Regions from separate parts of the Brevibacillus sp. FSL K6-0770 genome, predicted to be linked through region 2. Evidence: riboswitches for the same ligand, from Rfam matches in the RefSeq annotation. Region 2 holds a riboswitch; the other holds the start of a gene.
The links. Region 2 has a riboswitch for FMN ahead of NST23_RS05200 (ECF transporter S component). Riboswitches for the same ligand answer to the same signal wherever they lie in the genome.

Region 1 (6,528 bases), 3.8 Mb from region 2:
CCGATGACAATCCCGCCCACGATCCCGATCGTCTGACCGATTTTCGTCGGCATGCGTATCCCGGCTTCACGCAAAATCTCGATAACCAGCTCGATGAAGATCACTTCGATGACCGGAGGAAAAGGCACCTGGCTGCGCGATTCAGACAAAATCGTCAGCAAGGCGGGAGGGAGCATTTCCGGGTGAAAAGTCAGGACGGATACGTAGCTGGAAGTAAGCAAAATCGTCACAAACAGCCCGAAAAAGCGGATCATTCGCAGCAAGCTCGCCGTTAACCAGCGATTGTAGAAATCCTCGGGGCTGCTGAACATCTCCAGAAAAGAGGCCGGGCAGATCGCCGCTTCAGGGCTTCCGTTCAGCATAATGATGATTCTGCCATCCAGCAGTGCCGCTGCCACATTGTCCGGGCGACTGGTCAGCCCGAACTGGGGAAACGGCGAGTACGGCTTGTCTTCGAGCATTTGTTTCAAAACAGGCAGTCCGACGAAGCCCTGATACTCGACGTTTTGGATGCGTGTCTTCACGCGTTCGACGTTGATCTCGTTCGCGATATTTTCCAGGTACAGGACCGCTACCCGGTTTTGCGTCTCTGTGCCGATCGTGTAGGCGACAATTTTCAGGTTGGGCGTCGTCAATCTGCGGCGCAAGAGCGACAGGTTGATCTCCAGCATCTCCACAAACGAATCCTGCGGGCCGAGAACCGTCGCCTCGCTCTCCGACTTGGTAATCGCACGATGCTCGACCTGAAACGTATTGACGTGCAAAATAAGCTCCCGTTCCAGAAAAAACAGGATCGTATGGCCGCGCAGCAAATTGGCAAGCAGCAAGTCCAGGTTGCCTTCGCGACACGGCTGCGCGTAAGGAAGCACGGTCAACGGATCTCTGCCGTCCGAGCGCTGCAACGGCAAAAACACGTTTTCATACAACTGCGCCAGTTCCACCATCGTATCTAGAAAAAAAACGTGAACCTCTTCGTCATTGATCGTCAAAGCCAGGCTGCTGAGGTCATCCACGTTGTGCATTTGCTGTTTGATCATTTCCGGCGTGATTCGCTCGCCACGCGAAGGCGACGCGCCACCGCTCTTGGCTTGTGCCACTTTGAATACTTGCGCTCTCCACCAATCTGTCGGCTCCATCTTGAATCCCCCGATCTACAGGAAAATCCTTCTTACTTTGACCGATAGGTGGTGATTTTATCCATCCATAGGCGTTTTTATCCATGCAAAAACGGGAGCCTCAGCCCCCGCTTCTCGCCTTCTCATGCTATACTGTTCTCGTTTAGGCAAACTGCTTCGACAGATTCGCCATTTCAATCGCAGCCGCAGCGGCCTCCCAGCCTTTGTTGCCTGCTTTCGTTCCAGCACGCTCAATCGCTTGCTCAATATTGTCTGTCGTCAGCACGCCGAAAATAACCGGAATCCCTGTGGACAGCGACAAGGAAGCAACTCCTTTGGCCGCTTCGTTGCACACGTAATCAAAGTGCGGAGTTGCGCCGCGAATCACGGCGCCCAGCGTCACTACCGCGTCGTAACGGCCGGATTCCGCCATTTTTTTGGCAATCAGCGGAATTTCAAATGCGCCTGGCACCCATGCCACATCGACGTTTTCCTCTTCCACACCGTGGCGCTTCAAAGCATCGAGAGCGCCGCCAACCAGCTTGCTGACGATCAGTTCGTTAAATCGCCCTGCTACAATCCCTACGCGCAGTCCTGTCCCTACCAGATGTCCTTCAAATGTTCTCATTCCGTTCACTCTCCTTTGCATTATAGGTGGAGCAAGTGCCCCAGCTTCGTTTGCTTGGTTGTCAAATATCGCTGATTGTGCGGTTGCACCTGCATTTGCAACGGCACTCTTTCTTCTACTTTCAGCCCGTAGCCGTCCAGCCCGCGAATTTTGCGAGGATTGTTGGTCAAAAGGCGCATCCTGCGCACTCCGAGGTCGCGAAGAATTTGCGCACCAATCCCGTACTCTCGCAAATCGGCCGCAAAGCCCAGCTTTTCGTTTGCTTCCACCGTATCAAGCCCTTCCTCCTGGAGCTTGTACGCCTTGAGCTTGTTAATCAGCCCGATGCCGCGTCCTTCTTGGCGCATGTACAAAAGAATGCCCGCGCCCTCCGCCTCGATTTGCGCAAGCGCAGCATGCAGTTGCGGCCCGCAGTCGCATCGCTCGGAGCCAAAAATATCCCCGGTCAGGCATTCGGAGTGCACCCGGACGAGAACCGGCTTGTCCGAGTCGATCTCGCCCTTGATGAGCGCTACGTGTTCTTTGCCATCTACTTCGTTCGTATAGGCCGCGATCCGAAAATCGCCGAAGCTCGTCGGGAGATTCACTTCGATTTCTTTGTGCACATGCGATTCCGTGCGCATCCGATACGCGATCAAATCGGCAATCGTGATCAGCTTCAGCTCAAACCGCCGCGCAATCTCTACCAACTGCGGCAACCGGGCCATCGAGCCGTCTTCATTCATAATCTCGCAAATCACGCCTGCCGCAGCACTGCCAGCCATCTCCGCGAGATCGACGGCCGCCTCCGTGTGACCAGCCCGGCGCAACACGCCGCCCGCTTTTGCTATCAACGGAAAAATATGCCCCGGCTTGCGGAAATCTTCGGCTGTCTTCTGCTCATCCAGCATCGCCAGCACTGTCTGCGAACGCTCATGGGCTGAGATTCCCGTATGCGTGCTCGCCTCATCAATCGAGACGGTAAAAGCCGTCCCTTGCTTGTCTGTGTTGTCTTCGACCATCGGAGCAAGCTTCAATCTGGCCGCGCGCTGTTGCGTAATCGGCACGCAGACCAGCCCGCGCCCATGCGTTGCCATGAAGTTGATCATCTCCGGTGTCGCCGCTTCCGCCAGGCAGACGAAATCGCCTTCGTTTTCCCGATCTTCGTCATCCACTACGATAATCGCTTTCCCTTGGCGCAAATCTTCCAATGCCTCTTCTATCTGATGAAACATGGGACTTCCCTCCTCGTTCAGACAAATCCATTTTCCTGCAAAAAAGCCATGCTGATCGTCGAGCCTGCCGCTTGCCCGCTCCTTTGCTGGCCGCGATCGCCCAAAAGCCGCTCTACATACTTGCCGATGACGTCTGTCTCCAGATTCACCTGATCGCCTGCGCGCCGATCCTGCAAGCTGGTCTGCGCCAGCGTGTGCGGGATGATCGACACGCTGAAATGCGTATCCGCAGCTTCCACCACAGTAAGACTGATGCCATCCACGCAAATCGAGCCGCGCTCGATGACGTATTTCAACAGCTCCGCGCTCGCTTCGATCGTAAACAGCACAGCGTTGGCGTGCGGCTGTCGCGACACGATCGTGCCTGTCCCGTCCACGTGCCCGGAGACGATATGCCCGCCAAAACGGTCGCCCAAGCGCATCGCCCGCTCCAGGTTGACTCGCTGGCCCGCTCGCAGATGGCGCAGGCTCGTCTTTTTCATCGTTTCCGGCATGACGTCGACCTGAAAATGCCGCTGCGTAAACGAAGTAACCGTCAGGCAAATCCCGTTGACTGCGATGCTGTCGCCCAGTTGCACACCTTCGAGCACCCGCTGCGCCCGGATCACGAGCTGACTCGCCTGATCGTTGCCCGTGAGCGATTCCACCGTGCCCAGCTCTTCTACCAGTCCGGTAAACATCGGCTTTCCTCCTCTTTTTACACGGTTTATAACATCGGAAAGCAGCCATCGGCCTCGGCAAAACAAAGCCGTCTGTCTCCGATTCGCTTTTTTGTCCTCACTCCCACTGTGGATAGCCGCTGATCCGCAAGTCCAGCTCATCCAGTTGCTCAACGGTCGGATTCGCCAGCTTGACCGCCTGATCCATCGTGGAAAAGCCTTGTCCTCCAAACGGTGTCGGCGCCTGGCCACCGCCAATCATTTTCAGCGACACGTAGCTGATCACTTTTTGAATCGCCCGCGCCTGCAAAAACGCTCCGTTGACCGCGGCCCCGCCTTCGACGAGAAGCGAAGTGATTCCCCATTCGCCCAGCGTGTCCAGCACCTCGTCCACCCTAATCTGCTCATCTGCCACGAACAGCCGGATACCTTTTTCCGCAAAAGCCTCCTGCTTCGCTTGCGCCGCAGCTTTCGTCGTAAAAATCCAGGTGGGCGCATCCGCATTTTGAATCACGTTGGCCCCGAGCGGCGTGCGCAGCTGACTGTCCCAGATGATACGCACAGGCTGTCGCCCATGCGCTTGCCCGTCCAGTCTCGCCGTCAAAAGCGGATCGTCCGCAAGCACCGTGCCTACTCCGACCAGGATCGCGTCGTGCTGTCTGCGCAGCTCGTGCACTTCCCCCCGCGCCCGCGCACCCGTTATCCAGCGACTGTGCCCGCTTTCGGTAGCGATCTTGCCATCCAGCGTGCTCGCTGTTTTGATCGTCACAAACGGACGCCGCGTCGTGATGAAGTGGAAAAAGACTTCATTCAGCTTTTTCGCTTCCGCTTCATGCACGCCGACAACCACTTCCACGCCTGCTGCCCGCAGCTTCTCCGCGCCTTTTCCCGCGACGAGCGGATTCGGGTCCAGCGTGGCGATCACGGCACGCCGGATGCCAGCCGCGATCACCGCTTCGGCGCACGGAGGCGTTTTGCCGTGATGACTGCACGGCTCCAATGTGACATACAGCGTAGCGCCAGCCGCTTTTTGCCCTGCCATCCGCAGAGCGTGCACTTCTGCATGAGGTTCGCCTGCACGCAAATGCGCTCCCATGCCTACTACTTCTCCGTTGTTTACCAGGACTGCACCGACGAGCGGATTGGGGCTCGTCTGACCGTTTGCCGAGCGCGCCAAATCCAGTGCCAGCGCCATGAACCGCATGTCCTGCTCCATGTAAACCTCCTCTTTCATGCACGGATTCCAGCCAATGCAAAAAGCCCTCGAAACCACTAGCGGCTCAGGGCATAAGGAAAGAAGCCTTATCGCATCCGTTTTTTGCAAAAGGGATGCCAAAAAGCATGGTCAGCTCTTCTTCCATCCGGACTTTACCGTCGGCTCTGGATTTGCACCAGATCAGTCGCTGACCGTAACGATCAGCGAGTCGCGGGCTTTAGACGTACATACGTCATTACCGCCGGTCGGGAATTTCACCCTGCCCTGAAGATTTTTGCGCTATGCAGTTTTCCAATAAAAAACGCCCACGAGCAAACGATACTCAGGGCGTAGGGAAACAAGCCTCGTGACAGTTCTGTTTTTGAAAAAACAGCCGCCGAAGCTATTGTAAGACACCTTCTCCCATCCGGACTTTACCGTCGGCCTTGGATTTGCACCAAGTCAGTCGCTATCCATACAGCAATAGCGAGTCGCGGGCTCAGACGTGCGTTCGTCATTACCGCCGGTCGGGAATTTCACCCTACCCTGAAGGCTGGTATTCAGTTAGGCACAGTATAGCACACATTTCTCGTCAACTGTCACTTTTTTAGGTGGAAGTGTCCTTTTCCTGCTCTCCGCGAGCGCGGCTACAAAATGTCCAGCAGTTCGCGCAAGTCCGTGATGTACGCTCGCGGCGAAACTTCGTTGCGCTCCATGTCCGCCCGCTCTCCCTGATACGCGATAAACGCCACTTCCCCGCCGTGCGCCGCTTTTCCGTCAATCCAGGAATCTCCGACCATCGTCCAGGCCGTGGCAGACCAGTTGGGGTATTGGGCGCGGATGTAGTGAATCCCGGACGGATGCGGTTTGAGTGTCGTCATCTGCTCGCGCGCGACAATCTCCTGGAAACAATCGGCGATTCCCGTATGATTCAGCGCTTCCTCGGCGGCTGCGTAGGCATTGTTGGTCAAAATGAACAAATGATACCGTTCCTTTAGGTGGGCGAGCACTTCCTTGACGTGGTCTTCCAGGACAGCCTCGTGCATCCCTGCTTTTTCAATCGCGGTTACAGCCTCCCACATCGTTTGCTCAAGCTGACTCGTCATCCGGCCCGACTTTCTGCCCATTTCGATCAATTGCGAAGCGGTGTGGCTGCGCCAGTCAAAAGTCGGCTCGCACAGCCCGTGCTCAGCCCACAAGCGAAAAATGGCCTGCTTCATTTCCAAAAAGTTGATTTTGGATTGCAGCAACGTATTGTCCATATCGAAAATGATGCCTTTTATCGACGCTCTGGTCATTGTCGGATCTCTCCCCCTTTTGCCAATGATTATTTGGTCAAGTATACCAAATTAATAACGTTCGACTAGATGCGAAAACGGGAATCAGGACTTTTTCCAATCGCAAAAGCTCGTGAACGACGCCCAGACGATCGACGATAAAAACATCATCATCCAGGGACAGGACCAGGAAAAAAACACATCATGGAGCATGATCGACGGACCGCTCAGCAGCCAGGAGGGCGTGATTGAGCTGACCGTCACCTGGGGTGAGCCGTAGATTTCCCCGACACCTTTTCACGGAACGAAAAAAGCGACAGCCCGCTGCTGCCGCTTTTTTGTTTTTCCCGCCATTCGCCAAGTCCGCTATGGCGCATCGTCTGCCCCTTCCATTTGCGCCCGGGGCACATCCGGCTTGCCCTCCGGATTGTTGTACAAAT
Region 2 (6,528 bases):
TGCAAAACAAGCTGCCCGCCCATGAACACGAAGCCGCTCTCGATCATTTTTTCCATGTGTACACGCTTGAGCACGCTCAGGTGCAAAATCCTCCGCAGCTTGCAAAGATGCTTGAACAGTTGCATTCTGCGGGCATTCAGATGGGAGTCGTGACGGGAAAAGGGCGCAGAAGTGCAGATATATCGCTGCGCGAGTGGGGATTGGAAAAGTATTTTTCTGTCGTGATCACAGGCGATGAGGTGACCGAGCCGAAGCCGCATCCGGAAGGCATTTTCACAGCGCTGAAACAGCTGGGAGCTACAGCCGAGAATGCGATTTTTGTGGGCGACAGCGACGCAGACATTATCGCGGGACGCGCCGCAGGGCTGACTACGGTCGGCGTTGACTGGCTGCTTGTCACCCAGAAGGCCGGGAGCTTCGATCCTGAGCCGGACTATCGCTTTTCTGACGCGCAGGCGTTTGTTGACTGGGTGCTTGGCCGCTGATTGATTCGGGTTGCCTAACCTGCTATTACTTCGTTAATAGACAGTCTTGCATGGCTGAGATTTTTTCATATACGGATTTTGACCGCATAATACGAAGGGGCTGCCTCAAAAGTCGATTGCTCGACGAAGAGACGCCCCCTTGTCATTTTATTGATTTATATTGTTTCGGATTCGTTGCAAAACTTCTTCGGAATCGAGTTGAACGTGAGGAGAAAGCTCCAGAAACTGAGCAGCGCGTTGATCGAGCCACAAGCTTTCCTCCCCTTTGTTATCAGTAGCAACAAAAACAAATCCGCCTGCATAACTAAAGTACATAATGTTGACATTGTCACCAAGATCGTTTTTTATTTTTTCATGAAGGTCAAACAATTCAGGGCCGGTTTTTTCACCACCTGCCATGATTGGCTCCGTATCTGTTGCTATAGCGATACCTTTTACTTCATCACCTTCCATAATAAACGAAAGCTTCTCATCATGCGCAGTCAATAACTCATGAACGTTCGAACCTTTGTATTTGCTGATTTTATCCGCTTCTGACAATAAAGCTCCTGGAATTGAGAAGTCTGACAGCGTAAAATTATTGCTCGATTCGTTCAAAAATTTGTTCTCTTGATTCCGGGCTTGTTCCATTTTCTTGTATGCATTTAGTGCTTCCTTATTCCCTTGATTGGATGCACCAGCCCAAGTAGCCAATGATATTCCAGCAACTATAACTGCACCGAACAATGTCCAAACATATCTCTTCATAACTGCTGCCCTCCTTAAATTATTCTGACTCAAAACCATACAATGAGCCAATCCATTCTTGTCTTGAGCTATCCAAGAAAGAGTCATAAGTCATAGTAAAATGTTGACCATCCCATGGGTCCATGTACATTACATACTTCGTGGAGTCGTTTCTATAACCATCAATAAAAATACAAAATATTTACTTTTATGTATATACTTTTTACTCGAATGATAAATTACGTTAATGGAAATATTTTACAACCTGCCCGCACACGCTGACTTCTGTGGATGCAAAAGGGAGTGCTCCGTTACGTACGGGGAGCACTCCCTTGTTTGTTTTGTTTATTAAATGAAACCTTAGTACGAACGGCCAAACCAAACCGTATGCTTCGCCTCTTTGCCGCAGCAAATGCAGACCGATTTTTGCGCAGGCGGTTCAAACGGAATGTTGCGGGACGTGAACTTCGTCTCTTCCTTGACCTTGGACTCACACGCGTCGTCTCCGCACCAGCCTGCGAGCACCCAGCCGCTTGGCGTGTTTTCGTTCTCACATTTTTCGATGTGCGCGGACAGCTGCGCGAGCGTATCGATTTCGAGATGCGAATGGGCTTCCCGGAAGGCCAGCGCTTTTTGGAACATGTTTTGCTGGATGTCTTCGAGCAATTGGGCAATCGTCTGCGCAATGCCTTCCAGTGGCACGGTTATTTTCTCTCCGGTATCGCGGCGGGCGAGAATCGCCTGGCCGTTTTCCACGTCGCGCGGCCCAAGCTCCAGACGAAGCGGCACACCGCGCATCTCCCATTCGTTGAACTTCCAGCCCGGAGTTTCCTCGCGCAAGTCTGCCCGGACGCGAACGCCTGCCGCTTTGATCTCGTCGAACAGCGGATCGAATGCAACCATGACCTGATCGCGCAGCTTCATCGGTCCGACTGGGATCATGATGACCTGAGTCGGTGCCATCCGCGGCGGCAAAGCCAAGCCGCGGTCGTCGCCGTGCACCATGATCATCGAGCCGATCAAGCGGGTAGAGCTGCCCCATGAAGTCGTATGCACGTATTTGAACTGATTGTCGCGATCCAGGAACTTGATCTCAAAGCCGCGCGCAAACTTGTCTCCCAAGTAGTGGGAGGTTCCGGCCTGCACCGCTTTTCCATCCTTCATCATCGCCTCGATGGAGTACGTGTCGACTGCTCCTGCAAAGCGCTCGCTTGGCGTTTTTTGCCCTTTCCATACCGGAATCGCCAGCTCCTGCTCCACAACCTCGCGATAAATCTCCAGCATCTGCATGGTCTCCTGGCGCGCTTCTTCCTCGTTCGCATGGGCGGTATGGCCTTCCTGCCACAAAAATTCTGAAGTACGCAAGAATGGCATGGTGCGCTTTTCCCAGCGGAACACGTTTGCCCACTGGTTAATCAGAATCGGCAAGTCGCGGTAGCTCTGAATCCACTGCGCGTACATATGTCCGATGATCGTCTCCGAAGTCGGGCGCAGGGCAAGCTTTTCCTCCAGCTGCTCTCCTCCCGCTTCCGTCACCCAAGGCAGCTCTGGGTTGAAGCCCTCGATGTGCTCTTTTTCTTTTTGGAAAAAGGACTCGGGAATCAGCATTGGGAAGTAGGCGTTGCGGTGTCCCGTCTCTTTGAATCTTTTGTCCATCGCCTCCTGGATGCGCTCCCACAGCTCGAAGCCATCCGGTTTGAAGACGATGCAGCCGCGCACTGGCGTGTAATCCATCAAATCCGCTTTTTTGATCGCGTCGATGTACCAGCGCGAGAAATCTTCCGACTGCGGTGTCATTTCTTTTACGAACGCTTTGTCCTCTTTCATCCTTCTACGCTCCTTTTTTCTTACATGAAAATGCAAAAAATCCCCCATCCCAAAAAAGGGACGGAGGATTCACTTCCGCGGTACCACCCTGATTGACCATGGCACAAGCCATAAGTCCACTCAACAACCCGATAACGGCGGGCAACCGGACCAGCTCGTCGCTGGCGGCTTCAGGATGGGGTGCAGGTACGCCTCGTATCAGCCTTCCAGACTAGGGCCGACTCTCTGGAACCAGGATATAGCTGCGGGTCCTTTCATAGCCTTTTCGCTAAACTGCTTTTTGTTAGGGAATATCTTAGCAAGTCGCGCAGCCGTTGTCAATTTGTGGTTCTGAGGGCAATGCGCGCACCAAGCTTGGCGTAGACCGGATACGCGACCAGCGCGAGCACGACCCCTTTGAACAGGTTGAACGGAACGATACCGACCATGACCAGGGACCAGACGCTGGTTGCGTTGAACATGGCCAACAGCTCTGCCATCGGCATCTGATAAAGAGCGGCGTATGCCGGGAGCAGGACGTACGCATTGGCAACAGCCATGACAATCGTCATCAGCAACGTTCCAAGCGCGAGGCCCGATAAAAAGCCTTTTTTCCCTTGACCGCTGCGTTGCAGAAGGACAGCTGGCAAAATAAAGCTGGCGCCCGCCACGACGTTGGCAAGCTCTCCGATCAACAATCCGTCTGTATTTTTAAAGAGCATGTGCAATGTATTTTTCAAAACTTCGATGATGATGCCGGCTACAGGGCCGTACATGAGTCCGCCGATCAGCGCTGGCAACGTACTGAAATCAAGCTTCAAAAAGCTCGGCATCAGCGGAACGGGAACCTCCAAATACTGCAAGATAAAAGCAACGGCTGCCAGCATCGGAATCGTCACGATCCGCTGGGTTGCTCTGCGCGATGTGTGCAGGGCTGTTTCTTTCATGTGTACCATCTCCTCGTTTTTTCTCCTTCTGAGGAATGGCAACAGCGGTCTTGCCCACACGTGCCAAAATGTCTACGCTTTTGCAAACACAAAAATACCCTGAGAATAATTCTCAGGGCAGCTTACAGGCGTATGACAAAGCATGTGCAATAAATACAGGTTCAAGAAACAACGAGGCGGCTCATCATGCATGCCTCATCGCATCTGTCCTGCCAGCACAGGCAAACAAGCACGTGTGTGGTAAACGTACTGTCGTCATCCTTCTCCCATCCAGACTGTACTGTCGGCTCTGGAATCTCACCAGATCCTGCACTCCGTCGCTGTCAACAGCTCGGGAGGCTCGCGGGCTTGACGTGCTGATTGCACCATCACCGCCGGTCGGGAATTTCACCCTGCCCTGAAGGAATTGTGTAGTTGTATACAGCATATTATACTGCGCTTTTTCGATTTGACAATAGACGAAACTGTTAAATCGACATTTTATTGTTATTTTCCAATTGATTTAGTTGGATATATTTTAAAAAAAATGGGGCTTCTCAGCCTAAAGTCGCCACGTGCTATAGGTAGTTACCTGGACCAAAAAGAAATAGACCGCCCTTGAGTTGACTGCTCCTCGGCGGTCTATTCTTCACCAAATTTTGAGCCGTCCCCTTTGAGGGAAGCCTCGTTTGTACAGACCAGACCGTTCCGGTAGCCGCCGGACGGTCTTTTTTTCTTTCAAGCTCGTTACCTCTAATATTACCATAACCGTTCCCAAATAAAAATCCATAATCCTGCTCCTGCCTACCAAATCGCACCAAAAGTAGCTTCTGCCACTACGACCCTGCTCCCCGATACTTGGTGACGCCCCAGTTCCAGACGAGCAAGCCGATGCCAAAGAAGATGACCGCGACTACCGGAGTAAGTGCTGCGTACGTATACCACACTTCTTTTCGCAAAAAGTAAGCCGCCGGGTAAATCCCGACAAAAGCAAACGGCAACACGTAAGTCAGCACGAAGCGAATCGCCTTGTTGTACACATCCACGGGGTAACGCCCGTACTGCTGGATGTTGTAAATCATCGGGGCAATTCCTGTCCGGGAATCGGAGAAAAAGCTGACAGCGGCAATCGCCGTGTACACCCCGCCGTAAATCAGGGCGCCGCTGATCACAAGCCCGATGAAGATGAACAGGTCGTACCAGTAAAACGTCAAATCGAGCTGAAAAGCAGCATAGCCCATGATGATCAGCCCTGTGATGACGCCGAAAATCCGGTCCGGTGCGATCGACTCCAAACAGACCTGTGCCAGATTGTGGATCGGCCTGGTCAAGATGCGGTCCATTTCGCCCCGGATAATATAGCGTTCGTTGAAGTCCCAAAACCCGAAAAACATCGAGAATAAGGCATACGGCACCAAAAAGAAACCGTAAATGAAAATGATTTCGTCCCGCGTCCATTCCTTCATCAACGGCACATGCGTGAAGACGACGATGATGAACACTAGATTGATCAGCTCGGAAATCAAGTTGGACACAAAATCCCCGAGAAAGTCAGCCCGATAGGCAAGTCTCGTCTTGAAATACTGGCCCAGGTAGTCGGCGAAAATACCGAAAATGTGTTTGACGTTTTGCATATGCTACCCCCCTTGCACGACCAGCCGATTTCGGGCCATGCGCCACAAAATCAGAATCGGAACCAGAATAACAACCATCCAGATCGCCTGGAAGCCGATCAACTCCCAGGAACGCCCCGGAGTAATCGCCCCTGTAAAAATCAGGCTCGGATAGTAGTTGACGGCCTGGAATGGCAAAAAGCCCATAACCGTTTGCGCCCAGCCCGGGAAAAAGCTGATCGGCAGCACCAGGCCCGACATCAAATCAACGACGACACGCTTCGCCCGCATCATCCCGTCGTTGCGGAACAGGAAAAAGGTGAACAGCCCCGTCAGCAGGTTGATTTGCGTGTTGATCAAAAAGGCAAACATGAGACTGATCAAATACAATCCCCAGCCAGTCGCTGTCGCGGGAAAATGAAACGGGATAATCAGGCTGATGAGAAAAATTCCTGGCCCTGCGAAAAACAGGAAGCGGAATATCCCTTCCCCAAATGCTTGCGCTGTCTTGACCGACAAGTAATTGTAAGGGCGGATCATCTCGATCGCGACTTTACCCTCCCGTACGTCCTGGGCAATTTCCGTATCGATGTTGTTGAAGTAAAAGGCGCGCGACATCCAGGCAATCGCGACGTAGGAAGTCATTTGCTCGACCGACAGGCCGCCAAGCTGCTGCTGGCCGCCGTAGATTGCGCCCCACAAAAAGTAGTACGCTCCGATGTTGATCGCGTAAATAATGATCCCGCTGTAGTAATTCACCCGGTAAGCGAGCATGGTCAAAAAGCGCATGCGGATCAGTTCCATGTAGAGCTTATGCATGGCCCCGCACCCCTGTATCCACCTGGTAAATGTTGCGGACAATATCTTCTGTGCTCGTCTCCATGATTTTTACGTCGCTGACCTCGAACGTCGACATGACCGTTGACAGGACAAACGGCAGCATTTCCTGGCTCTGCGGCACTTTCACACTGA

Region 1: it holds a riboswitch for FMN, as region 2 does, so the genes downstream of both, ribD (bifunctional diaminohydroxyphosphoribosylaminopyrimidine deaminase/5-amino-6-(5-phosphoribosylamino)uracil reductase RibD) here and NST23_RS05200 (ECF transporter S component) in region 2, are expected to answer to the same signal.

The regions. Positions count from the first base shown of each region.
Region 1 covers NZ_JBBOBQ010000001.1:4,847,233-4,853,760, forward strand. The annotation lists gene NST23_RS23030 (spore germination protein) at 1-1,136, opposite strand, end outside; gene ribH (6,7-dimethyl-8-ribityllumazine synthase) at 1,279-1,743, opposite strand; gene NST23_RS23040 (bifunctional 3,4-dihydroxy-2-butanone-4-phosphate synthase/GTP cyclohydrolase II) at 1,764-2,957, opposite strand; gene NST23_RS23045 (riboflavin synthase) at 2,975-3,637, opposite strand; gene ribD (bifunctional diaminohydroxyphosphoribosylaminopyrimidine deaminase/5-amino-6-(5-phosphoribosylamino)uracil reductase RibD) at 3,735-4,832, opposite strand; FMN riboswitch at 4,962-5,108, opposite strand; FMN riboswitch at 5,223-5,369, opposite strand; gene NST23_RS23055 (HAD family hydrolase) at 5,459-6,109, opposite strand; gene NST23_RS23060 (hypothetical protein) at 6,222-6,368, shown strand; gene yunB (sporulation protein YunB) at 6,455-6,528, opposite strand, start outside.
Region 2 covers NZ_JBBOBQ010000001.1:1,014,122-1,020,649, reverse strand. The annotation lists gene NST23_RS05215 (HAD family hydrolase) at 1-485, shown strand, start outside; gene NST23_RS05210 (hypothetical protein) at 633-1,232, opposite strand; gene proS (proline--tRNA ligase) at 1,572-3,038, opposite strand; gene NST23_RS05200 (ECF transporter S component) at 3,356-3,964, opposite strand; FMN riboswitch at 4,219-4,373, opposite strand; gene NST23_RS05195 (ABC transporter permease) at 4,780-5,577, opposite strand; gene NST23_RS05190 (ABC transporter permease) at 5,581-6,375, opposite strand; gene NST23_RS05185 (ABC transporter ATP-binding protein) at 6,368-6,528, opposite strand, start outside.